One region of the Geobacillus sp. C56-T3 genome, then DNA from elsewhere that is predicted to be linked to it. Evidence: predicted binding sites of a transcription regulator. Region 1 holds the regulator's gene; each other region holds the start of a gene.
The links. The regulator LexA, encoded in region 1, represses DNA repair genes until DNA is damaged. The targets are predictions, from matches to a motif close to CGAACATATGTTCG.
Positions count from the first base shown of each region.

Region 1 (6,104 bases):
GGGTTATGATTCATAAATTTCGTCCAAAGCGTGTACGCCATCGGCGCCGCGCCCATCGGCATGCCCGGGTGCCCGGATTTCGCTTTTTCGATCGCGTCAATCGACAGCGTTCGAATCGTCGTAATCGCCAACTCCTCGATTGAATGCGCCATCGTCTTCCTCCCTTTCATTAACATGGTGTCATTTACTATCATATAGAAAATCGATCGGCTTGTACAACGTTATTTTCCGGGCACCCCTCTTTCGACCGTTTAATGGAAGCGCCGCCGCTGGCTTTCCTTTAATTTTTTCGGCGTCACGTCGTTGCCGTTCGGGTCAATGACGGTCACTGTATGGAGCATATCGGTCATCGCCTTGCGGAACGCTTGAATGTACTCACGGCGCAGCTTCGCTTGCTCGAAGGCCTCTTCGGCCGACAAGCCGGCCGTTTTCGCTTTTTTCGCCAGTTCATTGATGCGGGCTAATTTATGTTTGGCAAGCATTGATCATCTTCTCCTATCTGCCATATTCTCACTCTGTTTTATCTTATCTGATCAACCGGGAAGATGGCAACGATGGCATCTTGGCTTCCTTTGCCCGCTCGCCGCTTTAGGGTCAGGCGCAGTACACGATCAACGCCGCCTTTGTTGCTCGTCCATATATTCCTGGTAACGCCGATGGACGGTCGCCTTGGACGCCTCGTAACCGAAGCTTCGCATCGTCGCGGCGATATCGGCAAACGTCAGTCCGCGCTCGCGCAAGCGGACGATCTCCTCAACCGGCAGATCAATTCGATCGCGCCCGGCGTTTTCGCCCCGGCGCCTTAGGTTCCGCTCCGGTCGGTAGCCGCTGGCGATGGCTCGCTGCATGCCACGCTTAATTTTGGCGTTATGTATTTTTCTTTGGTACTCCTCGACAATCGCGATGATGGATAACACCATCTCATCGGCCTCCGACAGCGGCATCTCCCCGCGGTGGCTGGCGCTGTATATTTTCACCCCTTGCTTTTTCAAGCAATGCAGCACCGCCATGCGCGCATGGCCGCGCCCAAGCCGCGTTTCATCTTGAATGAGCAGCACATCGACCTCGCCTTCCTCGCAAAGCGAAAGCAGCTCCAACACGCCGTCGCGGTCGGCTTCATAACCGCTCGCCTGCTCGGCGATCACTTTAACGACTTCAAATCCACACTCGGCCGCCAGCTGCTCGAGCTCATCTCGTTGCCTCGCGAGCGACGTTTCCTGTTCAGCTTTGTCCGTGCTGACTCGGCAGTAAATGACCGCCCTCATGGCCAATCCCTTCTTTCCATCACTGATTGACGGCCACCGAGCCGCCCTGCTTTGATTTTAACACAGGAATGACAATTTGTTCACCGGCGGCAAGACGCGGGCTCGGCAAATGGTTGAAATCGACGACCCAGCGGATGAACTCATCAGGCGGCATATGGTGTTCCTGTTCGTACTGTTTTGCCAGCCCCCAAAGCGTATCGCCGGGAGCGACCGTGATCGTCACGTATTCTTTTTTATCGACCGGGTTGCTGGCGTAAACGAACCCTGCCAACACGAGCGCAAACAAAAATGAAAACAAAACATAGTGCAGCAACGTTTTCCCCATTCTCCCCACCCTTTCCAGAATGTTTGTTCGCTTTCCTTCATTATAGCCAGGAACATTTGTTTGTGTCAATAAAAAACTCGAACTTATGTTTGTTTTTTCGTCTTCCACATGGTATAATGAAGGCAAATGATGTGGCGAGAGGTGTGAAACAATGACGAAACTGTCAAAACGACAACAGCAAATTTTAGAGTTTATTAAACAGGAAGTAAAAACAAAAGGCTATCCTCCGTCGGTGCGGGAAATTGGGGAAGCGGTTGGACTGGCGTCAAGTTCGACGGTCCACGGGCATCTCGCGCGCCTAGAAAGCAAAGGGTACATCCGCCGCGACCCGACAAAGCCGCGCGCCATTGAAATTTTGGACAACGATATGGCCAAGGAGAGAGAAAAAGAGGAGATCATCTCGGTGCCGATCATCGGCAAGGTGACGGCCGGCCAACCGATTACAGCGGTGGAAAACATCGAAGGCTACTTTCCGCTGCCGAAGCGGCTCGCCGCCGGCGAGGAGCAGCTGTTTATGCTTGAAGTGATGGGCGACAGCATGATCGAAGCCGGCATTCTCGACGGCGACTACGTCATCGTCCGCCAGCAGTCATCGGCCAACAACGGCGACATCGTCGTCGCCATGACGGAAGACAACGAGGCGACGGTGAAGCGGTTTTTCAAGGAAAAAGACCACATCCGCCTGCAGCCGGAAAACGCCCATCTTGAGCCGATCATCGTCCGCGACTGCACGATTCTCGGCAAAGTGATCGGCGTCTATCGCCTGTTCGACTGACTCGTGCCGGCCTGCGCCCATAAAAAAGCTGCCCTGAAAAAAACGGGGCAGCTTTTTTATGAATCAGTAGAGTTCCATATATTGGTCCAATTCCCATTGATGAACCGTTGTCCGATACATATCCCACTCAATTTCTTTCGCTTCGACGAAATGCTCGAATAAATGTTTGCCGAGCGCGTGAATCATCACTTCATCGGACTTCAAGTTTTCCAACGCTTCATGCAGCGTTGCCGGCAAATCGACAATGCCTTCTTCGAGCCGTTCTTCTTTCGTCATGACGTAAATGTTTCGATCCACTGGCGCCGGAGGAGTGAGCTTGTTGCGAATGCCGTCAAGCCCAGCGGCTAAAAGCACCGCCATGGCCAAGTATGGGTTGGCCGACGGGTCAACGCTGCGCACCTCAATGCGCGTGCTCATGCCGCGCGAAGCTGGAATGCGGATGAGCGGGCTGCGGTTGCGCGCCGACCAAGCGACGTAGCACGGCGCTTCATAGCCTGGAACAAGCCGCTTGTACGAGTTGACGGTCGGGTTCGTCACCGCCGTAAAGTTCGGCGCATGCTTCAGCACACCGGCGATAAACTGCCGCGCCGTATCGCTCAACTGCAAGTCGCCGTTCGGATCGAAAAAGGCGTTTTCACCGTTGCGGAACAGCGACAGGTTGCAATGCATTCCTGAACCGTTAATCCCAAAAATCGGCTTCGGCATAAAGGTCGCATGCAATCCATGTTTGCGGGCGATCGTTTTGACGACGAGCTTAAACGTTTGAATGTCGTCGCACGCTTTAATCGCATGGGCGTATTTAAAATCGATCTCATGCTGGCCCGGGGCGACTTCATGATGGGACGCTTCGATTTCAAACCCCATTTCCTCAAGCTCGAGCACAATGTCGCGCCGGCAGTTTTCCCCAAGATCGGTCGGCGCCAAATCGAAATAGCCGCCGCGATCGTTCAGCTCCATCGTCGGGTGTCCTTTTTCGTCAAGCTTGAAAAGGAAGAATTCAGGCTCAGCTCCTAAGTTAAAGGCGTTGAAGCCAAGCGCCTCCATCTCTTTCAGCATCCGCTTCAAGTTATAGCGCGGACAGCCTTCAAACGGCGTGCCGTCCGGGTTGTAAATGTCGCAGATAAAGCGGGCGACTTTTCCTTTTTCTGAAGTCCACGGGAAAATGACGAACGTATCCAAGTCCGGATACAAATACATATCCGACTCTTCGATGCGGACAAATCCTTCGATCGACGACCCGTCAAACATAATTTTGTTATTAAGCGCTTTCTCCAGCTGGCTGATCGGAATTTCGACGTTTTTGATCGTGCCCAAAATATCGGTGAATTGCAGGCGGATGTACTTGACATTTTCCTCTTTGACGATGTGTAGAATGTCGTCACGCGTATATTTTGCCATGTCCAAACTCCTCCCCGGCTCGGAAATCATTTTCCGTCATTAATGAAAGAAGCGAGCGAGATCTCCTTGGCGAAGCGATGCGCGCTGGAACCGCCCGGCCTGCAGCAATTCATTCCGCAAAATTTCGCGCAGTTCTTCGTCCGACAGCTTCGGTTTTCCTACTTTTTCGACTTTCTCCGCCTGCTGGTGGCGTCCTTCCTCCCGCGCGGCAAAAATTTGCTTAATGCCCGCCAAGTTGACGCCTTGGTCGATCAAATCTTTAATTTCCAGCAAGCGGTCAATGTCATTGAGCGAAAACAGCCTCCGGTTGCCTTCGGTGCGCGCTGGCGAAACGAGGCCGTGCTCTTCATAATAGCGGATTTGCCGAGCCGACAAGTCGGTCAGCTGCATCACGATCCCAATCGGAAACAATGGCATGGAACGACGAATTTGGCTGCTCATGCCAATTCCTCCTCGCTTTTGATACCTTTATTTTACCATAATGTTAGGAAATGAGTCAATGAAACGTGACGTTTCCTCACAAACAAATCAACCGCTGTTCAAGCAAACGCTGAATGGCGGAACAGACGGCGATTTTCACATGCGAATACGTCAATCCGCCTTGCACATACGCGACATACGGGGGGCGCAACGGCCCGTCGGCCGTCAACTCAATGCTTGCCCCTTGGACGAACGTGCCGGCGGCCATGATCACTTTGTCTTCATAGCCGGGCATGTCGCTCGGATACGGAGTGAAATGAGCGTTGACCGGGGAGGAAGCCTGAATCGCTTGGCAAAACGCCACCATTTGTTCCGGATCGTCAAAACGGACGGACTGAACCAAATCCGTGCGCTTCGCCTTCCACGATGGCGAGGTTTTTAGTCCGATCCGCTCGAGCATCGCCGCTGTAAAAACCGCCCCCTTGAGCGCCTGGCCCACGGTGTGCGGCGCAAGGAAAAAGCCTTGATACATATCCGGCAAGCTGTAAAGCGACGGACCGACTTCCGCTCCAATGCCCGGCGAGGTCATCCGATAGGCGCACGCCTCCACATATTCCCGTTTGCCGACAATGTAGCCTCCCGTTTTCGCCAAGCCCCCTCCCGGGTTTTTAATGAGCGAGCCGGCCATCAAATCGGCGCCGACATGGCATGGCTCTTTCTCCTCGACGAATTCTCCGTAGCAATTGTCGACAAACACGACGACATCCGGTTTGATCGACTTGACGAATGCAATCATGTCGCCGATCTCTTCGACAGTAAACGACGGCCGGTCCGCATAGCCGCGCGAACGTTGAATGCCGATCATTTTCGTCCGCTCATGGATCGCTTCGCGAACGGCCGGAAAATCGACCATCCCTTCTGCTGTGAGCGGCACGCTGCGATAACGAATGCCAAACTCTTTCAGCGAGCCGACGCCGCGGCCGCGGACGCCTACGATTTCCTCAAGCGTATCGTACGGAGCGCCCGTGATGTAAAGCAATTCATCGCCCGGGCGCAACACGCCAAACAGCGCGATCGCAATCGCGTGCGTGCCGGAAATGATTTGCGGGCGCACAAGCCCCGCTTCCGCTCCAAACACATCAGCGAAAATGCGATCGAGCGTATCGCGGCCCGCATCGTCATACCCATAACCGGTTGACGGGATGAAGTGGGCGTCGCTCACTTGATGGCGACGGAAGCTCTCAAGCACGCGGTATTGGTTGACGTCGACCAGTTCATCGATGCGGCGGTGAATCGGCGCGATTTGTGCTTCGATTTCCTCGATGAGAAGAGCGATGGTTTCTCCGTGTCTCCATTGTGTCCAAAACATAGATGAACCCTTTCTACCGTTGGAATGATTGCAGCTCCCCATACAAGGGGTGCGTCGGCAGCACGTACCCTTGGCAGTCGTACGTGCCTCCCTGTTCATTATAATGCCATTCGTGCAAAATGGTGTCCGATTTTAACCGAGCGAGCAATTTTCCTTCACCGCTTGGGATCGACACGTCGTAACGGGCCATTTGCTGTTTCACCGCCTCTTCAAGAAAATAGCGGAGCCGGTCAATGTCGGCGGCGGAAAGCGCGCTGATCATGATGGAAGCAGTCGTTGTCGGAATGAATTCCGACGCTTTTTGATCGCTTTTATTGTACACCGTGACCATCGGAATGGAAGAAGCCCCTAATTCAGCGAGCAGCCGCGACACCGTTCGCTCGTGCGCAACGTAATCCGGATGAGACGAATCGACGACGTGAAGCAATAGATCGGCTTCCGTCACTTCCTCGAGCGTCGAGCGGAACGCGGCGACAAGCGTCGTCGGCAAGTCTTGAATGAACCCGACCGTATCGGTGACAAGCACCGTGTAGCCGCATGGCAAGACACATT
Region 1 covers NC_014206.1:2,341,208-2,347,311, forward strand. Annotated here, with positions in the region: gene tkt (transketolase) at 1-152, opposite strand, end outside; gene GC56T3_RS11575 (DUF896 domain-containing protein) at 252-482, opposite strand; gene GC56T3_RS11580 (recombinase family protein) at 612-1,265, opposite strand; gene yneA (cell division suppressor protein YneA) at 1,285-1,590, opposite strand; gene lexA (transcriptional repressor LexA) at 1,742-2,365, shown strand; gene glnA (type I glutamate--ammonia ligase) at 2,429-3,763, opposite strand; gene GC56T3_RS11600 (MerR family transcriptional regulator) at 3,803-4,204, opposite strand; gene GC56T3_RS11605 (methionine gamma-lyase family protein) at 4,281-5,552, opposite strand; gene hflX (GTPase HflX) at 5,566-6,104, opposite strand, start outside.

Region 2 (6,104 bases), 1.2 Mb from region 1:
GAAGGGTTCGCAAGCGAGTTCCCCGATCGGATGTTTGATGTTGGCATCGCCGAGCAGCATGCGACAACGCTTGCAGCTGGATTGGCGACGCAAGGGATGAAACCGTTTTTGGCCATTTATTCGACATTTTTGCAGCGCGCCTATGACCAAGTCGTCCATGATGTATGCCGGCAAAACTTAAATGTCTTTTTCGCCATTGACCGTGCTGGGTTGGTCGGGGCGGACGGCGAAACGCACCAAGGGGTGTTTGACATCGCCTTTTTGCGCCATGTGCCGAACTTGGTGTTGATGATGCCAAAAGACGAAAACGAAGGACAGCACATGGTGTACACCGCCATCCGCTACGACGACGGGCCAATCGCCATGCGTTTCCCGCGCGGCAACGGGCTTGGCGTACCGCTTGATGAGGAGCTGAAAGAAATCCCAATCGGCACGTGGGAAGTGTTGCGCGACGGCTGCGATGCGGCGATTTTGACGTTTGGCACGACGATTTCGATGGCGCTTAAGGCGGCCGACGAGCTGGCGAAAGACGGCATATCGGTGAAAGTCGTCAACGCTCGCTTTTTGAAGCCGATGGACGTGGCGATGCTTCACGAACTGCTTGAGAGCCGCCTGCCGATCTTAACGGTCGAAGAGGCGGTGCTGCAAGGCGGCTTTGGCAGTGCTGTGTTGGAGTTTGCTCATGATCATGGTTATCACGGAGCGGTCATCGAACGGATGGGCATCCCGGACCGCTTTATCGAACATGGAAGCGTCAGCGAGCTGCTCAATGAAATCGGGCTGACGTCGACCCATATCATCGACCGCATCAAAACGATGATGCCAAGAAAACAGAAAAGGGCTTGAGACATGAAAGGAAAAAAAGAACGGCTCGATGTGCTGCTTGTTGAACGAGGGCTGGCGGAAACGCGGGAAAAGGCGAAGCGAGCGATCATGGCCGGGCTTGTCTATTCAAACGACATTCGACTCGATAAGCCCGGAGAAAAAGTGCCGGTTGACATTCCGCTTGAGGTGAAAGGCAACCCGCTTCCGTACGTCAGCCGCGGTGGGTTGAAACTGGAAAAAGCGTTGCGCGAGTTTCATATTCGCGTGGAAAATAAAATTGTTCTTGACATCGGCGCGTCGACCGGCGGTTTCACCGACTGCGCCTTGCAGCATGGGGCGAAGCTGACGTATGCCGTCGATGTCGGCTACAACCAGCTTGCTTGGAAGCTGCGTCAAGACGAGCGCGTCGTTGTGATGGAGCGGACGAACTTCCGCTACGTGACGCCGGATCAGTTTACGAAAGGGCTGCCGGAAGTAGCTGTCATCGATGTCTCGTTTATTTCGCTGCGTCTCATTTTGCCGGTCGTCAAGACGGTCATGGTGCCGGGCGGCGATGTGATTGCGCTCGTCAAGCCGCAGTTTGAAGCCGGCAGGGAAAAGGTCGGCAAAAAGGGGATTGTTCGCGACCCGAACATTCACGAGGAAGTGCTCGAATCGATCATTCAATTCGCCTGTGCGGAAGGATTCGATGTTTTGCACTTATCCTATTCGCCCATTACAGGCGGCGATGGCAACATTGAGTTTTTGCTTCACGCCGTTTATTCGGGAGAAAATCGCAAAGGGGAAAACCGTCTGTCGATGCCGATCGCACATATCGTACGTGAGGCGCACGCCCATCTACGTGGCGACAGGACAGAGGGGAATGGCGAATAGAGGCGGGAAACAACAGCGTGGCATTTTGCAAGCAAAGAGGTGGCGCAGTGTGAACAAAGGGCAAAGGCATATTAAAATTCGCGAAATCATTATGAACCATGACATTGAAACGCAAGACGAGCTTGTCGACCGGCTGAGAGAAGCTGGCTTTAACGTCACCCAGGCGACCGTCTCGCGCGACATTAAAGAAATGCAGCTCGTCAAAGTGCCCATGGCCAATGGCCGCTACAAGTACAGCCTTCCGTCCGACCAGCGCTTCAATCCGATGCAAAAGCTGAAGCGGGCGCTTGTTGATGTGTTTGTGAAGCTTGACGGAACGGGCAACTTGCTTGTGTTGCGGACGTTGCCGGGCAACGCCCATGCCGTCGGCGTCTTGCTCGACAATTTGGATTGGAACGAAATCGTCGGTACGATTTGCGGCGACGATACGTGCCTGATCATTTGCCGGACGCCAAAAGATGCCGAAAAAGTGTCCGACCAGCTGTTGTCCATGCTCTAGGCGAGGACCGGCCCAGCTCCCGTTCTGCGTTCAAGGACGGAACGACAGGGCGGTCCTCGTTTGCAAATCCGAACATACGTGCTATAATCAAAAGTGGAATTAATCGGACAGGCAAGGAGTGATGAAATGCTCGCCGAGCTGTCGATTAAAAATTTCGCCATTATCGAGTCGCTCTCGTTGTCGTTCGACAAAGGGCTGACGGTGTTAACCGGCGAAACGGGAGCCGGCAAATCGATCATCATCGACGCGATTCATTTGTTGATCGGCGGACGCGGCTCCGCTGAATTTGTCCGCTTTGGAGCGGAAAAGGCGGAAATCGAAGGGCTGTTTTTGCTTGATGATGACCGCCATCCGTGCTGGCAAAAATGCGCAGACGTTGGCATCGACGCCAGCGACGGCATGATCGTGTTGCGCCGCGATATTTTCGCCAACGGCAAAAGCGTCTGCCGCATTAACGGCAAGCTCGTCACGACGGCGGTGCTGCGCGACATCGGGGCGACGCTTGTTGATATTCACGGCCAGCATGAACATCAAGAACTGATGGATACGTCCCGCCATCTGCCGCTTTTAGACGAGTTTGGCGGCCTAGAGGCGGCAGAGGCGCTTGCTCGCTACCGCGCCGTCTACGAGCGGTATGAGGAGCTCGGAAACAAATTGAAAAAGCTGAGCGAAAATGAACAGCAAATGGCGCACCGGCTTGATTTGCTGACGTTTCAGCTGCGCGAAATCGAGCAGGCGGCGCTCGAGCCGGGCGAGGACGAGCGGCTGATGGAGGAAAAAGTTCGCATCGTCAATTTTCAAAAAATTTATACCGCGCTGCAGAAAAGCTATGAGGCCCTCTCCGGAGAGGGACGCGGGCTTGATTCCATCGGGGAGGCGATGCGCCATCTCGATGACGTCGCAGGCATGGATGCAACGCTCAAAGATGCGCATGAAACGACGTCGAACTGCTACTATTTGCTCGAGGAAGTCATGTACAAGCTGCGCGATCAAATTGAGGAGATGGAGTACGACCCAGAGCGGCTCGATGCCATTGAAAGCCGTCTCGCGGAAATCGGGCAGCTCAAACGAAAATACGGGGCGACGATCGCCGATATTTTGCACTACGCCGAGACGATCGCCGAGGAAATCGAGACAATCGAAAATCGCGAAACGCATGTGCATGAGCTTAAGCAGCAGCTCGCTCTGGTGACGGACGAGTTGCTTACGGAGGCGAAAAACGTCACCGCTGTTCGGCAAACATATGCCCAGCGCCTGATTGAGCGCATTCATCAAGAACTGAAAGACTTGTACATGGACAAAACGAAATTTGACATCGTATTTGCCAAGCGTGAAGGATCGCTTGACGCCCCCTTGGTCGACGGCGTGCCGGTTAGGTTCCAAGAAGACGGCATCGATGTCGTCGAGTTTTACATTTCGACGAACGTCGGCGAGCCGTTAAAACCGCTCGTCAAAGTCGCTTCCGGCGGCGAGCTGTCGCGCATTATGCTGGCGTTGAAAACGATTTTTTCCAAACATCAAGGAGTGACGTCGATTGTTTTTGATGAGGTCGACACCGGTGTCAGCGGACGCGTCGCCCAGGCGATGGCGGAAAAAATTTACCGCATCGCCAGCCAGTCGCAAGTGCTTTGCATTTCCCATCTGCCGCAAGTCGCTGCGATGGCGGACACGCACTTGTTGATCGCCAAAGAGACGGATGGGGAACGGACGAAAACAGTCGTGAGGAAGCTCAATGAGGAGGAGAAAGTGAAAGAAATCGGGCGGATGATTTCCGGCGTCGAGATGACGGAATTGACGAAACGGCATGCCAAAGAGCTGTTGGAACTGGCGGCGAAAATGAAACATTGATTCCTGTTTCCCCTGTTCGTCGAGGGGAGGCGCATCCCTCTCAAAGCGGGCCGATTCCGCCTGCCTGTTCTGCCTTGGCGCCCGCTTTCCTTAAGAGAACTACGGTGTTTCATAAAGATAAGCAAAAAGCCGCGCGGCTGTCCGGATGCAAGTCCATCCAATTCCGGGCAGCTTTTTTATCGACAGGGCGATTATATTTTCCCCGGTTCAGGCAAAATTAAAACTGTAACCGTTTTTGCATGGTGTAGGCGGGAGCGAGGAGAGTGGACGACATTGAATAAAGAAACGGCGCGAAAAATCGCAGGAGTGCTTCTCCTTGGTATATTGACGGCCATCGCCTTTTCCAAACCGATGAAGGAATATTGGCAAATTCCGAAGCAGCTTGTCCTGTTTGAAGGCGATGCGGTTGAATTTCCTGCCGCTTCTCTTCCCGTGCAAGCGGCCGTCAATGACCGAAACGCTCCCAAAACGCTCAATATTGAGCGAAAAAACGGTTCTCTGTCTGTAAAGGCGAAACGCCGCGGACATGAAACGATGGTGTTGCAGGTTGCCGGAATGCCGATCAAGCAAGTGGATGTCAACGTGCTGCCGACGCTCAAAGTCATTCCCGGCGGACAATCGATCGGCGTCAAGCTCAATACCGTCGGCGTTCTTGTCGTCGGTTACCACCTTGTCGAAACCGAAAACGGGAAAAAATCGCCGGGAGAGGCAGCCGGCATTCAAGTTGGCGACATCATTATCGGCATTAACGGCCAAAAAATCGAAAACATGAGCGACCTCTCCCCTTTCATCGAGGAGGCCGGCAAAACGGGAAAACCGCTTCATCTAAAAATTCTGCGCGATCAGCACTCCATGACGGTGAAGCTCGTTCCGCTGAGAGACAAGCATGACGATGTGTACCGCATCGGCCTGTACATTCGCGATTCGGCCGCCGGCATCGGGACGATGACATTTTACGACCCCAAATCAAAAATATATGGCGCACTTGGCCATGTCATCTCTGACATGGATACGAAAAAGCCGATTGTCGTGCAAAACGGGCAAATTATGCGCTCGACCGTCACATCGATCGAAAAAGGGACGAGCGGCAATCCAGGTGAAAAATTAGCCCGCTTTTCCGACGGCGAAGAAGTGATCGGCACGATCACCACCAACAGCCCGTTTGGCATTTTCGGCAAGCTGATCAAACCACTGCCGAATGGTCCGTTCACAAAACCGATCCCGGTTGCCTTGGCGAACCAAGTGAAAGAAGGACCGGCAAAAATATTGACAGTGGTGGAAAACGACAAAGTCGAGCAGTTTGACGTGGAAATTGTCAGCACCATTCCGCAGAAATTTCCGGCGACCAAAGGCCTCGTGATTCGCGTCACGGACCCGCGCTTGTTAAAGAAAACAGGGGGCATCGTCCAAGGGATGAGCGGCAGTCCGATCATTCAGGATGGAAAACTCGTCGGCGCAGTGACGCACGTTTTCGTGAACGATCCGACATCCGGCTATGGCGTCCACATTGAGTGGATGCTGCAAGAGGCAGGCATCGATCTATACGGCAAACAAAAGAAAGCGAGCTGACAAAGTCGGCTCGCTTTTTCCCGGCAGCCAACATTCGATTCTTGCGTATATTTGGTGAAATGACGAGTGATGATTTGGTCACCATTCATCTCTTCCTGATCATCCCAAGGCCAATGTTTCGAAATGCTGTGAGCGGCTTGATTGATCTCGCCATATTGATTAGGCTGCCACTAAAAATTTTTCAAAAAAGGCGGCAAAAATTTTGCCGGTTTGGCATAGATATTTGGTGAAACATCCGTTAAAATGAAATTTGTAAAGATTTTTCGACAAACGCATCGCTGGTGAAAACGAATATTGTCTAATGAGCTCGTTTTTTGTTATAATTTTTATTTTTTGAAAAATAAAAGGATTTTTTGCCGCTGTTGTCGAATGTACGTTAATGGAATGTTACATAGCAAGAAAAAGTGGGGGAGGACGATCGTTTTGAGCATTAAGGTGTGCATTGCCGATGATAACCGCGAATTGGTGACATTGCTTGACGAATATATCT
Region 2 covers NC_014206.1:1,147,774-1,153,877, forward strand. Annotated here, with positions in the region: gene dxs (1-deoxy-D-xylulose-5-phosphate synthase) at 1-846, shown strand, start outside; gene GC56T3_RS05885 (TlyA family RNA methyltransferase) at 850-1,698, shown strand; gene ahrC (transcriptional regulator AhrC/ArgR) at 1,748-2,197, shown strand; gene recN (DNA repair protein RecN) at 2,324-4,045, shown strand; gene spoIVB (SpoIVB peptidase) at 4,319-5,614, shown strand; gene spo0A (sporulation transcription factor Spo0A) at 5,999-6,104, shown strand, end outside.
Region 2: the regulator LexA is predicted to act here: its motif matches at 2,267-2,280, upstream of recN (DNA repair protein RecN).

Region 3 (6,104 bases), 930 kb from region 1:
TTTTCGTTCTCTTTGTTCCATCTCGCGCGCCCTCCTTTCCCATACGGGAAGATTGCACAACATGATCCATTATAAACCGCTGCGATTAAAAAAGCATAAAAAAATTGTAAAGAAGTAGTGAAGGGGGAGAAAAAGGGGAAAGAAGCAACCAAAAAAAACACCCTGCGTCAAGCAGGGAGGATGGAACCATTAGGCAAACAACCCCATCACCCGCCCAAGGCCGCGCCGTTTCTGTTTCGTCTCTTCCGGCGGTTCATGGGGAGCCGGGGGACGGGTATTCAGCTGCTGTTCAAGGCGGGCGACAAGCTGCTCCAACGCAGTGAGGCGGGCGACGATTTCTTCCATTTCTTGGCGGTGATGCAACAGTTGAATGGAGACGACGTCATCTGCTTTTTGCTCCAGTTGCCGTTCAAGCTGGTCCAAGCGCGAGGAGACGCGGGCGATTTCGGGTTCGATCGATTCATGTAAGGCGTCAATAGGAATGTTGTTCCGCAGCGGCGTCGGAGGGCGTTTCGGGGTCGGCGGCGCTTCCATGGCGGCGCCTTGTTCAAATTTGACCCGTTCGAGCAAGGCGACCGTTTTTTCATCAAACAAGTAGTGGCCGGCCTCGTTTCTCCGCAACGGAATGTCGTATTTGCGCACCCAGCGCTGGATCGTTTTCGGCGATACACCAAGGCGAGCAGCGACGTCGGACGTTTTCAATTCCATCGTTTCACTCCTCCTTGTTTCGTCTTGTTTATACTTTTTCCTCTGCATCTTTGAAAATCCTTCCCAGCCGACAAAACTAGTGTTGATTCGGCAAAGAAAGTGGAAAACAGCGAAGATTCGCCATTGGCGAAAAAAGATGGCTGTGGGCATGGGAATTGGCCATGCCATTTGGTAGAATAGAAGATAAAGAATGATGAACGACGCAAGGGGTGAAGCGGATGGCAACATGGTGGCTGGAATGGCTTGAGGGCGTCGCGTCGGTTTGGCGGCAGCCGCTTCTTTATTATGGCGCCGCGCTCGCTTTGGCCGTCGGTTGGCGGCGGGTGAAGCGGGAGCGCCGCGATTTTCATGTGCGCGTCTACAGCCTATGGCAAGAGTGGCGCGGGCTTTGGACGAAGGGATGGATGGCTGGAGCGATGTTGTCGGCGGCGGCCGTCGGCATCGGGATCGAGGTGCCGCAGGAAGCGGTTTGGACGGTGACGGTGCTGACGGTGCTCTTTAGCTTGGCGATGGAAGCGCGGTTGTTGTCGCCTGCTTATACGGTTGGCGGCGCGCTTCTCGTGTTCGGTTTGGCGGAGCGAAGCAGCGCGTTGTCCCGATGGCTTCCCGATGGCATGGCGGCGGCGCCGGCTTTGGCGGTGTGGCTTGCGTTGCTTTTGCTTTCGGAAGGATGGCTCATCATTCGCACGCGAAACGAGGCGGCCTCGCCGCAGCTTGCGAAAAGCAAGCGGGGGATGACGGTCGGCCTGCAATGGACGCAGCGTCTTTGGTTTGTGCCGGTTGTGCTGCCCGTATCAGGCGGCGCGCTGCCTCCGGCTTCCTGGTGGCCGCTCGTTTCGACGGGAGACGGCTATTCATTTTGGCTCGTGCCGTTTCTTCTCGGCTTTTCCCAGCGCCGCCAGCACATGCTGCCGGCGGAAGCGGCGCGCGCGGAGGGGCGGCTTGTTGTTCGGCTGGCGTTCGTTGTCGCCCTATTGGTCGCTTCCGGTATATGGTATCCACCGCTCACGGTGGCGGCGGGGGCTATGGCCATCATCGGCCGCGAATGGATCGCGTTTTCCGGGCATCACGCCGACCGCGCCCGCCCGCCCCGCTTTGCCCGCTATCCGCACGGCTTGGTGATTGTCGGCGTGCTTCCCGGCTCGAAAGCGGAAAAAATGGGGCTTTCGATCGGGGAAGTCATCATCAAAACAAACGGCGCCCCGGTGCGGAGTGAAACCGAGTTTTACGAGGCGCTCCAACGCAACCGCGCGTTCTGCAAGTTGGATGTCGTAGGACATAACGGCGAAGTCCGTTTCGTCCAAGGGGCGCTCTATGAGGATGAGCATCATGAACTCGGGCTGCTGTTCGTCCGTGATCGGAACGCATCAGCGTCTGAAGCTGTTTCGTAAAGGAGAATGGATCATGTGGTTTTTGGCGGCACTCATCATTCCGTGCCTATTGGTGCTGTTGTTTGCGCGGGTGACGTACAATCGGTACATCGCTGTGCTGTTGACGACGGCGCTGCTTGTCGCTTCCTACTTGAAAGGCTATACGGACGAGCTGCATGAAATCGTCGCTGACATTGCATCGACGATCGCCGGCTTTCTTTGGGCCGGCCGCATGCTCGACCATCTGAAGCAAAAATGAAGCGGCGTTGTCGGTTCAACCGTCTGTTTTTGGAAAAAGGCATCGTCGGCTGAACCTCGGATTGTCGAAACGGAACGGAGCGAAGACGCGGACCTTGGGCATGAATGGGTCCGCTTTTTCGCGTTTTTCGGTGCGAAGCGATGGAAAACACTGAGTGGGTTGGTACGAATATGAGTTCGCATTTTTGATGCATGGATCATCACGATGTGATACAATGGGGAAAGATGGTACGAAGGAGGAGGCGAAACGGTGGAGGGCCGTTTTCAATTAGTGTCGCCATACGAACCGCAAGGCGATCAGCCGCAGGCGATCGCCAAGCTCGTTGACGGTTTGCGGCTTGGGGTGAAGCATCAAACGCTGCTTGGGGCGACGGGGACGGGCAAAACGTTTACGATCTCGAACGTGATCGCCCAAGTCAACAAACCGACGCTTGTCATCGCCCACAACAAAACGCTCGCTGGCCAATTGTACAGCGAGCTGAAAGAGTTTTTCCCGCACAACGCCGTCGAATATTTTGTCAGCTATTACGATTACTATCAGCCGGAAGCGTATGTGCCGCAGACGGATACGTACATTGAAAAAGACGCGAAAATCAACGATGAAATCGACAAATTGCGGCACTCGGCGACATCAGCCTTGTTTGAGCGCCGGGACGTGATTATCGTTGCGAGCGTGTCGTGCATTTACGGTTTAGGGTCGCCGGAAGAATATCGGGAGCTCGTCGTCTCGCTGCGCGTTGGGATGGAAATCGAGCGCAACGCGTTGCTTCGGCGGCTCGTTGACATCCAATACGACCGCAATGACATCGATTTTCGCCGCGGCACGTTCCGCGTCCGCGGCGATGTTGTCGAAATTTTCCCCGCGTCGCGCGATGAACATTGCATTCGCGTCGAATTTTTCGGCGATGAAATCGAGCGCATCCGCGAGGTGGACGCCTTAACCGGCGAGGTGCTCGGCGAGCGCGAGCATGTCGCCATTTTCCCGGCGTCGCACTTCGTGACGCGCGAGGAGAAAATGCGGCTCGCCATTCAAAACATCGAACAAGAGCTTGAGGAGCGGCTTGCCGAACTGCGCGCGCAAGGAAAGCTCTTAGAGGCGCAGCGGCTTGAGCAGCGGACGCGCTATGACCTTGAAATGATGCGCGAGATGGGCTTTTGTTCAGGCATCGAAAACTACTCGCGCCATTTGGCGCTGCGGCCGCCGGGCTCAACGCCGTATACATTGCTTGACTATTTTCCGGACGATTTTTTGATCATCGTTGATGAGTCGCACGTCACCTTGCCGCAGCTGCGCGGCATGTACAACGGTGACCGGGCGCGCAAGCAAGTGCTTGTCGACCACGGCTTCCGTCTGCCGTCGGCGCTTGACAACCGGCCGCTCACGTTTGAAGAGTTCGAGCAAAAAATCAATCAAATTATTTACGTCTCGGCGACGCCAGGGCCGTACGAGCTTGAACACAGCCCGGGCGTTGTCGAACAAATCATCCGCCCGACCGGGCTTCTCGACCCAACGATCGACGTCCGCCCGACGAAAGGGCAAATCGACGATTTGATCGGCGAAATTCGCGAGCGCGTCGAGCGGAACGAGCGGACGTTGGTGACGACGCTGACGAAAAAGATGGCGGAAGATTTGACCGATTATTTGAAAGAAGCGGGGATCAAGGTGGCGTATTTGCATTCGGAAATTAAGACGCTCGAGCGCATTGAAATCATCCGCGATTTGCGGCTCGGCAAATACGATGTACTGGTCGGCATCAACTTGCTTCGCGAAGGGCTCGACATCCCAGAAGTGTCGCTTGTCGCCATTTTGGACGCCGACAAAGAAGGGTTTTTGCGCTCGGAGCGCTCGCTCATCCAGACGATCGGCCGGGCGGCGCGCAACGCGAACGGCCATGTGATCATGTACGCCGATACGATCACGAAATCGATGGAAATCGCCATTCAAGAGACGAAGCGGCGCCGCGCGATTCAAGAAGAGTACAACCGAAAGCACGGCATCGTGCCGCGCACGGTGAAAAAGGAGATTCGCGACGTCATCCGCGCGACGTATGCGGCGGAAGAGACGGAGATGTACGAGGCAAAGCCGGCGGCAGCGATGACGAAACAAGAGCGGGAAGAGCTGATTCGAAAGCTCGAAGCGGAAATGAAAGAGGCGGCCAAAGCGCTCGACTTCGAGCGGGCCGCCCAGCTGCGCGATATCATTTTCGAATTGAAAGCGGAAGGGTGATGGCCGGGTGAACGGAATGGATAAAATTATCGTCAAAGGGGCGCGCGCCCACAACTTGAAAAACATTGACGTCGAAATCCCGCGCGGCAAGCTCGTCGTCTTGACCGGGCTGTCCGGGTCGGGGAAGTCGTCGCTGGCGTTTGATACGATTTACGCGGAAGGCCAGCGGCGCTACGTCGAATCGCTGTCGGCGTATGCCCGCCAGTTTTTAGGGCAGATGGAAAAACCGGACGTCGATGCGATTGAAGGATTGTCGCCGGCCATTTCGATCGATCAAAAAACGACGAGCCGCAACCCGCGCTCAACCGTCGGCACGGTGACGGAAATTTACGACTACTTGCGGCTTCTATTCGCCCGCATCGGCCGCCCCATTTGCCCGACGCACGGCATTGAAATCCAATCGCAGACGATCGAGCAAATGGTCGACCGGCTGCTCTCTTACCCGGAGCGGACGAAAATGCAAATTTTGGCGCCGATCGTCTCGGGAAAAAAAGGGACGCACGCCAAGACATTGGAGGATATTCGCAAACAAGGGTATGTGCGCGTCCGCATTGACGGCGAGATGCGCGAGTTGACGGAGGACATTGAGCTTGAAAAAAACAAAAAACATTCGATTGATGTCGTCGTCGACCGCATCATCATTAAAGACGGCATCGCCGCCAGGCTTGCCGATTCGCTTGAGACGGCGCTGAAGCTCGCCGACGGCAAAGTTGTCGTTGACGTGATCGGCGAGGGGGAGCTGCTGTTCAGCGAAAAGCACGCTTGTCCGTACTGCGGCTTTTCGATCGGGGAGTTTGAACCGCGTCTGTTTTCGTTCAACAGTCCATTCGGCGCCTGCCCGGACTGCGACGGGCTCGGGGCGAAGCTCGAAGTGGATCTCGATTTGGTCATCCCGAACGATGAGCTGACGTTAAAAGAACACGCCATCGCTCCGTGGGAGCCGCAAAGCTCGCAATATTACCCGCAGCTGCTCGAAGCCGTGTGCCGCCATTACGGCATCCCGATGGACGTGCCGGTGAAGGATTTGCCGAAAGAGCAGCTCGATAAAATTTTGTACGGCAGCGGCGGAGAGCCGATTTATTTCCGCTATACGAATGATTTCGGGCAAGTGCGCGAACAATACATCGCATTTGAAGGCGTCATTCCGAACGTCGAACGCCGCTATCGCGAGACGAGCTCGGACTACATCCGTGAGCAGATGGAAAAGTATATGGCGGAACAACCATGTCCGACATGCCAAGGCTACCGGCTGAAAAAAGAAAGCCTGGCCGTCCTTGTCGGCGGCAAGCATATCGGCGAGGTCACCGCCATGTCGGTGACCGAGGCGCTCGCCTTTTTTGACGGGCTCGAGCTGACTGAAAAAGAGGCGCAAATCGCCCGCCTTATTTTGCGTGAAATTCGCGACCGTCTCGGTTTTTTGCAAAACGTCGGCCTCGACTATTTGACGCTCAGCCGCTCAGCAGGAACGCTCTCCGGCGGCGAGGCGCAGCGCATCCGCTTGGCGACGCAAATCGGCTCACGGCTGACGGGGGTGCTGTACG
Region 3 covers NC_014206.1:3,266,312-3,272,415, reverse strand. Annotated here, with positions in the region: gene GC56T3_RS16250 (DUF6044 family protein) at 1-21, opposite strand, end outside; gene GC56T3_RS16245 (MerR family transcriptional regulator) at 190-708, opposite strand; gene GC56T3_RS16240 (PDZ domain-containing protein) at 927-2,099, shown strand; gene GC56T3_RS16235 (CsbA family protein) at 2,113-2,337, shown strand; gene uvrB (excinuclease ABC subunit UvrB) at 2,587-4,563, shown strand; gene uvrA (excinuclease ABC subunit UvrA) at 4,580-6,104, shown strand, end outside.
Region 3: the regulator LexA is predicted to act here: its motif matches at 2,503-2,516, upstream of uvrB (excinuclease ABC subunit UvrB).

Region 4 (6,104 bases), 950 kb from region 1:
AAAAAATTTAAATTTCCCTATTAAACTTCCAAAAAACGCGCCGATATAAAAAGTGAGCGCGGCATATGGCGAAAGGCGGCCGACTTTCGCCCCGTGCCGATGACTTCCACAGGGACGTGGAAGAGAATATCCATTCAAGGAGGAAGAAACTATGCGAATCAACCACAACATCGCGGCGTTGAATACGTATCGGCAGTTGACGTTCAACAACACGCAGGCGTCTAAAAACATTGAAAAGCTGTCTTCCGGCCTTCGCATTAACCGCGCGGGTGACGATGCGGCGGGTCTTGCGATCTCTGAAAAAATGAGAGGGCAAATTCGTGGGTTGGAGATGGCTTCGAAAAACTCTCAAGATGCAATCAGCCTCATCCAAACAGCAGAAGGTGCTTTGAACGAGACGCACTCGATTTTGCAGCGGATGCGGGAGCTGGCGGTTCAAGCAGCGAACGATACGAATACTGCTACAGATCGCGTTGAACTTCAAAAAGAAGTTGATCAGCTTGCACAAGAATTATCAAGGATTTCGAGTACTACTGAGTTTAACACGCAAAAACTTCTTAACGGGACGTTTTCTGGCACTTTCCATATTGGTGCGAATGAATCACAAAACATTAAGTTGAATATCAGTGACATGAGTGCATTCGCATTAGGTGTAGCAGGAGATGTGACAACAGTAATTAGTGATGCTGATGGGGATGCTTCATTCACAAAAAACGGAACCCTCCAAGATATAGCTGACGGCACTTATCAGATTCAAACAACCAATACTGGCAGTTATAAAATGGTTGATTCCAATGGCAATACTGTAGCTACAAGCAACGATGGGAAATCATGGACTTCAGCTATTGGAGAGAAAGACGATACATTTACGTTTACTGCTGCTGTTAAGGCTGGGACAGTAACGTTAAGCGGGAATGGAACAAAGGTTTCTGCGACTGGTTCACTAACAAATAATGGTTTGCAAGCTGGGACATATACTTATGTAGCATCTGAAAATGCTCTTAAAGATAGCAATGGGAACGCTGTTGCTTGGACAACAGATAGTGGAGTTACATTTATTGATAAAAATGGGAAAGTTGTTCTAGACACAACGGGAGTAACTGTAGCCGACGGAGATTCATTTACTGTAGGAGGCGTAGATATTACGAGCCAAGCCACTGCGAATAAGGCAGTGACAACTATCAACAGAGCGATTGAAACAGTATCTGCAGAGCGTGCTAAACTTGGCGCTGTCCAAAACCGCCTCGAACACACGATCAACAACTTAGGTACATCGGCGGAAAACTTAACCGCTGCAGAATCCCGCATCCGTGACGTCGACATGGCCAAAGAAATGATGGAATTCACGAAAAACAACATCTTGGCGCAAGCAGCGCAAGCGATGTTGGCTCAATCAAACCAACTGCCGCAAGCGGTGTTGCAGCTGCTTCGGTAGGCTGGTTTGGCGGGCGTCTTAGCTGGAAACGGCTAAGAGGATGACTGGGTGAATTGCTGGGAAACCCTGAGAGCCTTTGGCGCCACAACGGAGCTGGAAACGGCAGACGTGAGGGCGGAAAAAGCCAAAGGATTGGGCAATCAGCAGCCAAGCTCCTGTCCCGAAAGGGTGGAGAAGGTTCAACGACTAGGGCATACCACCTAAGGCGAGTGCTATGGTGATGAAGCCCGTAGGGGAGGCCGATGCCGAACCGAAGCGCCCAGCCCCTAACAGGTCAAGCTGAGGGTGAAGAGGTAGTCTGCACAACGGTCGAAAGACGTTGAGGCATGGCAAGCCAACCAACAACCGCAAGGGGTATTGCAATTGCTTCGTTAATCATAAGACAAGAGACCTTAGGGTGGCCTAGGGTCTCTTGTTTGTTGTCACTCTTTTTGTATTTCACGCCATTTATACACGATAGACCAATAACTTCGGTGCAAGGTATCAGCAATTTCTTGAATCGTCGCGCCTTTTTGCTTCATGTCCTTTAGTTGTTGAATCTCCTTCTTAGAGTATCGCTTTGAACGTTCGTGGCTGCTCGTCCGCAATTCGAAATCTGGGAATATCTTTTGCCATTTTTCCTTTTCTATTTTGAGTCGCTCGTTCCAGTTGGTTTTGTAATACATAGACGGGCAAGTTGAGATTGCTGAGGAGATTATATTAAGAAAATGAAACGTATCCCTCACAGAGGTTGTTCGTAAAATGCAGCCTTGTCCATTTGGATGTTTACTTAAACGGAAGGTGACACCGAAATGAGAAAGAATGTGTTGTTGCAACTTTTTTAATTCTTCGCGAGGATAATTCTGTAGATAAAGGTAAATATGAGGTGTCAGGTAAATTACTTTTTTGCGTTTATTGATATTAGGAGAAATACAGAGCGAGCCATCATCCATATATAAAACAGCAAGGAAATGAGGCAACGTGCAATACGTCAATAAAGGAATCGGGATATGTTTAGAACCATCATCATGGTAAAAGTATGGATATAGCCTTGTAAATAGCGGAAGAGACGATGATCGAACACATTGACTTCGGGGAGTGATGTACAAAAGATTGTCGAAAAATGAAATCTTCCATTTTCGATACTCAGCCTGTTCCATGCCGAAATGTTCCCGGTAACTATGGTTTTTCCGTCGGCTCTTTTTATAAAGCTTTGTAATTTCTCCGTCTCCGATAATGCTAGCAATTAGAACGTTTTGTTGTACAGGGGTTAATTTGGATAAGTCGTCCATGACCGTTTCTCCTTTCTTTTGGGAACGTTTGTTCTGGTTTTATTATAATATATTCTTATATGTTTAGGGAACCTTTCTATATAGACTCCCATGACAAAAAATTTTGTCACCATCAGAAGGATGAAAATGCCTCTATGTTGAATTCTACAACCTTGCACATTTTGGCGTTCGGGTATTTTCAGAATAGCGATTTTAGTTGCTTCGAGATTATACACCACTCCCTAGTCACCTTTCGCCTAAATGAAATTCCCCTTTCCCCCTTCACACTCCCTACGTTTCATCCGATATAAACCATAGAAAGCGTCCAAACCAAAGGAGCGGGATCGTATGACGATTGAACGGGTGTCTTCTTCTTTTCCTTCCTATGAACCGACGCGAAGCGAGCAGGTGCATGCAACCGTCGAACGCGCGGCAGTGCAGCCTCAAGAGGTGGGGGGTTCTGCTTCTTCCCTTTTTCAACCGCTTTCGGAAGAAGCTGTGGAGAAAGTGGTCAACGGCTTGAATGAGCTCGTGCAGCCGAGCCATACATCAATCCGGTTTGAGCTGCATAAAGAGCTGCATGAATATTACGTGCAAGTGGTGGATGAAAAAACGCAGGAAGTGATCCGCGAAATCCCGCCGAAAAAGCTGTTGGATATGTACGCGGCGATGATGGAGTTTGTCGGGCTTTTAGTGGATAAAAAAATTTAACGGTGGTGAGTCGACATGGCGAATACGATGCGCATCAGCGGCCTCGCGAGTGGAATGGACATTGACAAAATCGTGAGCGATTTGATGAAAGCAGAGCGGGCGCCGCTGGATAAATTGAAGCAGAAAAAGCAGCTGCTCGAGTGGCAGCGCGATGACTACCGGTCGATGAACACGCTGCTTCAGGGGCTTGACGACTACTTGTTTTCCAACATCACGCTCCAAAGCAGCATGCTGAAAAAAACCGTCTCGAGCTCGAATGAATCGGTCGTCACAGCGACGGCGGGTTCGAGTGCGGCGAACGTGGCGACGACGATGCAAGTCAATCAAGTGGCCACATCGGCCGTCTGGCTGTCGGATGCAGGGGCGAGAGTGGACAAGGCGAGTTTTTCCATTGCCGCTGATGTGACGCTGACGATCAACGTGACGAATGGGGATGGGACGACGAAGCAGGCGGCGATCACGGTGAAGCAAGGAACGACGCTCGATGGGGTGATCGCCCAACTCAACAGCAACCTAGATCTTGGCGTCAGCGCGTTTTACGACGAGCAGACCGGGCGGGTTTCAATCATGAAAAAAGACACGGGGGCTCAAGCGAGTCTAGTGCTCGCCGATCAGGCGACGGTGGACTTTTTTGCGCAACTAGGGTTTACGAATACTGCAGCGGGGCAGGAGCTGACGGGAAAAACGGCGGGGAAAGATGCGCAAGTGACGATTAATGGTCTAACGACGACCCGCTCGGCGAATACGTTTACGATCAATGGCGTGACGTACACGCTCAAAGGGACGGGCGCGGCGACGGTGTCGGTGGCGACGGATGTAGACGCGATGTTCAATGCGATTAAAGGGTTTGTCGACAAATACAACGACACGATCGACAAAATCAACGCCAAGCTGAAAGAAGAGCGCTATCGCGACTATCCGCCGCTGACGGATGAACAGAAGGAAGCGATGACGGAAAAGCAAATTGAGCTGTGGGAAGAAAAGGCAAAAAGCGGCATGCTTCGCGGCGATTCGATTTTGTCAAGCGCCCTCAGCAAAATGCGCATGAACTTGTACACAAAAGTCGAAGGAGCGAACATCCCGAGCGGATTTTCGCAGCTGGCGCAAATCGGGATTACGACGTCGTCGAATTACCTAGACGGCGGGAAGTTGATCATTGACGAGACGAAGCTGCGGGAGAAAATCAAAGAAAATCCTGATGCCGTGTATCAGCTGTTCAATCAAAACGGCGCGACGGATGCGGAAAAAGGCATCGCCCGCCGCCTGTGCGATACGATTAAGGAAACGATCGGGAAAATCGAACAAAAGGCGGGGAAGACGATTTGGACGAACCAGCAGTTTGCGATCGGGCGCGATTTAATTCAAATCAATGACCAAATTGATCGATTCCAAGACCGCTTGAAACAAATTGAAGACCGCTACTACCGCCAATTCACAGCGATGGAAGAAGCGATTCAGCGCGCCAACCAGCAAAGCATGTACTTGATGAACGCCTTTGGCGGCGGTATGCAGGGATAGGCGGGTGAAGGTTAAGGCGCCATCGTGGTGACAGTGGGTGAAGAGGCAACCCCGCTCACGGATGGCAACGAATGAAGGGCGTTCGGCGCTGTAGGCGGTGAGGAGCGGCGCGGCCCGTTGTGCTGAATCAGATGATGGCTTTGCGATGGGGTGAACATCATAGAAGGGGAGTGACGGAACATGGCCACAAACAATCCGTATCAACACTACCAAGCGAACGCCGTGCAGACGGCGTCTCCCGGTGAACTGACGTTGATGTTGTATAACGGGTGCTTGAAGTTTATCAAGCTCGCGCGCCAGGCGATCGAGAAGGGGGACATTGCGGCGCGCAATGAAAATTTGATTAAGGCGCAAAACATCATTTTGGAACTCATGAAGACATTGAAGATGGAGTATGAAGTCGCGAAATCCATGATGACGATGTATGACTACATCTATCGCCGTCTGATCGAGGCGAATGTGAAAAACGATGCGGCGATTTTGGATGAGGTGGAAGGGTATGTCGTCGAGTTTCGCGATACGTGGAAGCAAGTGATTCAGCTGAACCGGCAGCGCCAATACGCGGAAGGCGGGCGCGCGTAATGAGTGCCGTGCATGACGTGTGGCGGTTGACGAAGGAGCTGCTGGAGGCAACGGCGCTGCCGTGGCCGTCTGAGGATCGGGAAGAGCGGCTTCGGATGGTTGATCGGCTGCTTTTGGAGCGCGAGGAACTGCTTCGGAAGCTGCGTCCGCCGTACAGTGAGGAAGAGCAGCGGCTTGGCCGCGAGATCATCGCTTGGAATGGAGAAATTGAGAAGCGGCTTCACCGCGTGTGTGATGAGATTCGAAGCGATTTGCGGATGGCGGGGGCGAAGCGGCAGGCGAACACCCGCTACGTTCACCCGTATGAGCAGCCGCTTTCGTTTGACGGGATGTTTTACGACAAACGGCGATAGGTGGAATGGGATATGGCGAAATTGACGAGCGACGCGCTGGCGGTCATCCGCCAGTATGCCTCGCTGCTCGAGACGGTCGAGGAAGGGCTCGACTATGTGGAGGCGAGCTTTTCCGATCCGCGGCGGATGCATGCCGATGTGCTGCTTGGGGATATTTTGCTTGCGCTTGGGAAAATCGGCGAGACGAACGTGTATTTATGCCAGCTGTTCGCCGAGGATAACGATTTCGTCCGCCATATCGAGCGGTTTGCCGAC
Region 4 covers NC_014206.1:3,294,542-3,300,645, reverse strand. Annotated here, with positions in the region: gene GC56T3_RS16400 (flagellin) at 152-1,435, shown strand; gene GC56T3_RS16395 (DNA endonuclease) at 1,858-2,706, opposite strand; gene flaG (flagellar protein FlaG) at 3,034-3,396, shown strand; gene GC56T3_RS16380 (flagellar hook-associated protein 2) at 3,412-4,914, shown strand; gene fliS (flagellar export chaperone FliS) at 5,095-5,496, shown strand; gene GC56T3_RS16370 (flagellar protein FliT) at 5,496-5,849, shown strand; gene GC56T3_RS16365 (hypothetical protein) at 5,862-6,104, shown strand, end outside.
Region 4: the regulator LexA is predicted to act here: its motif matches at 2,728-2,741, upstream of GC56T3_RS16395 (DNA endonuclease).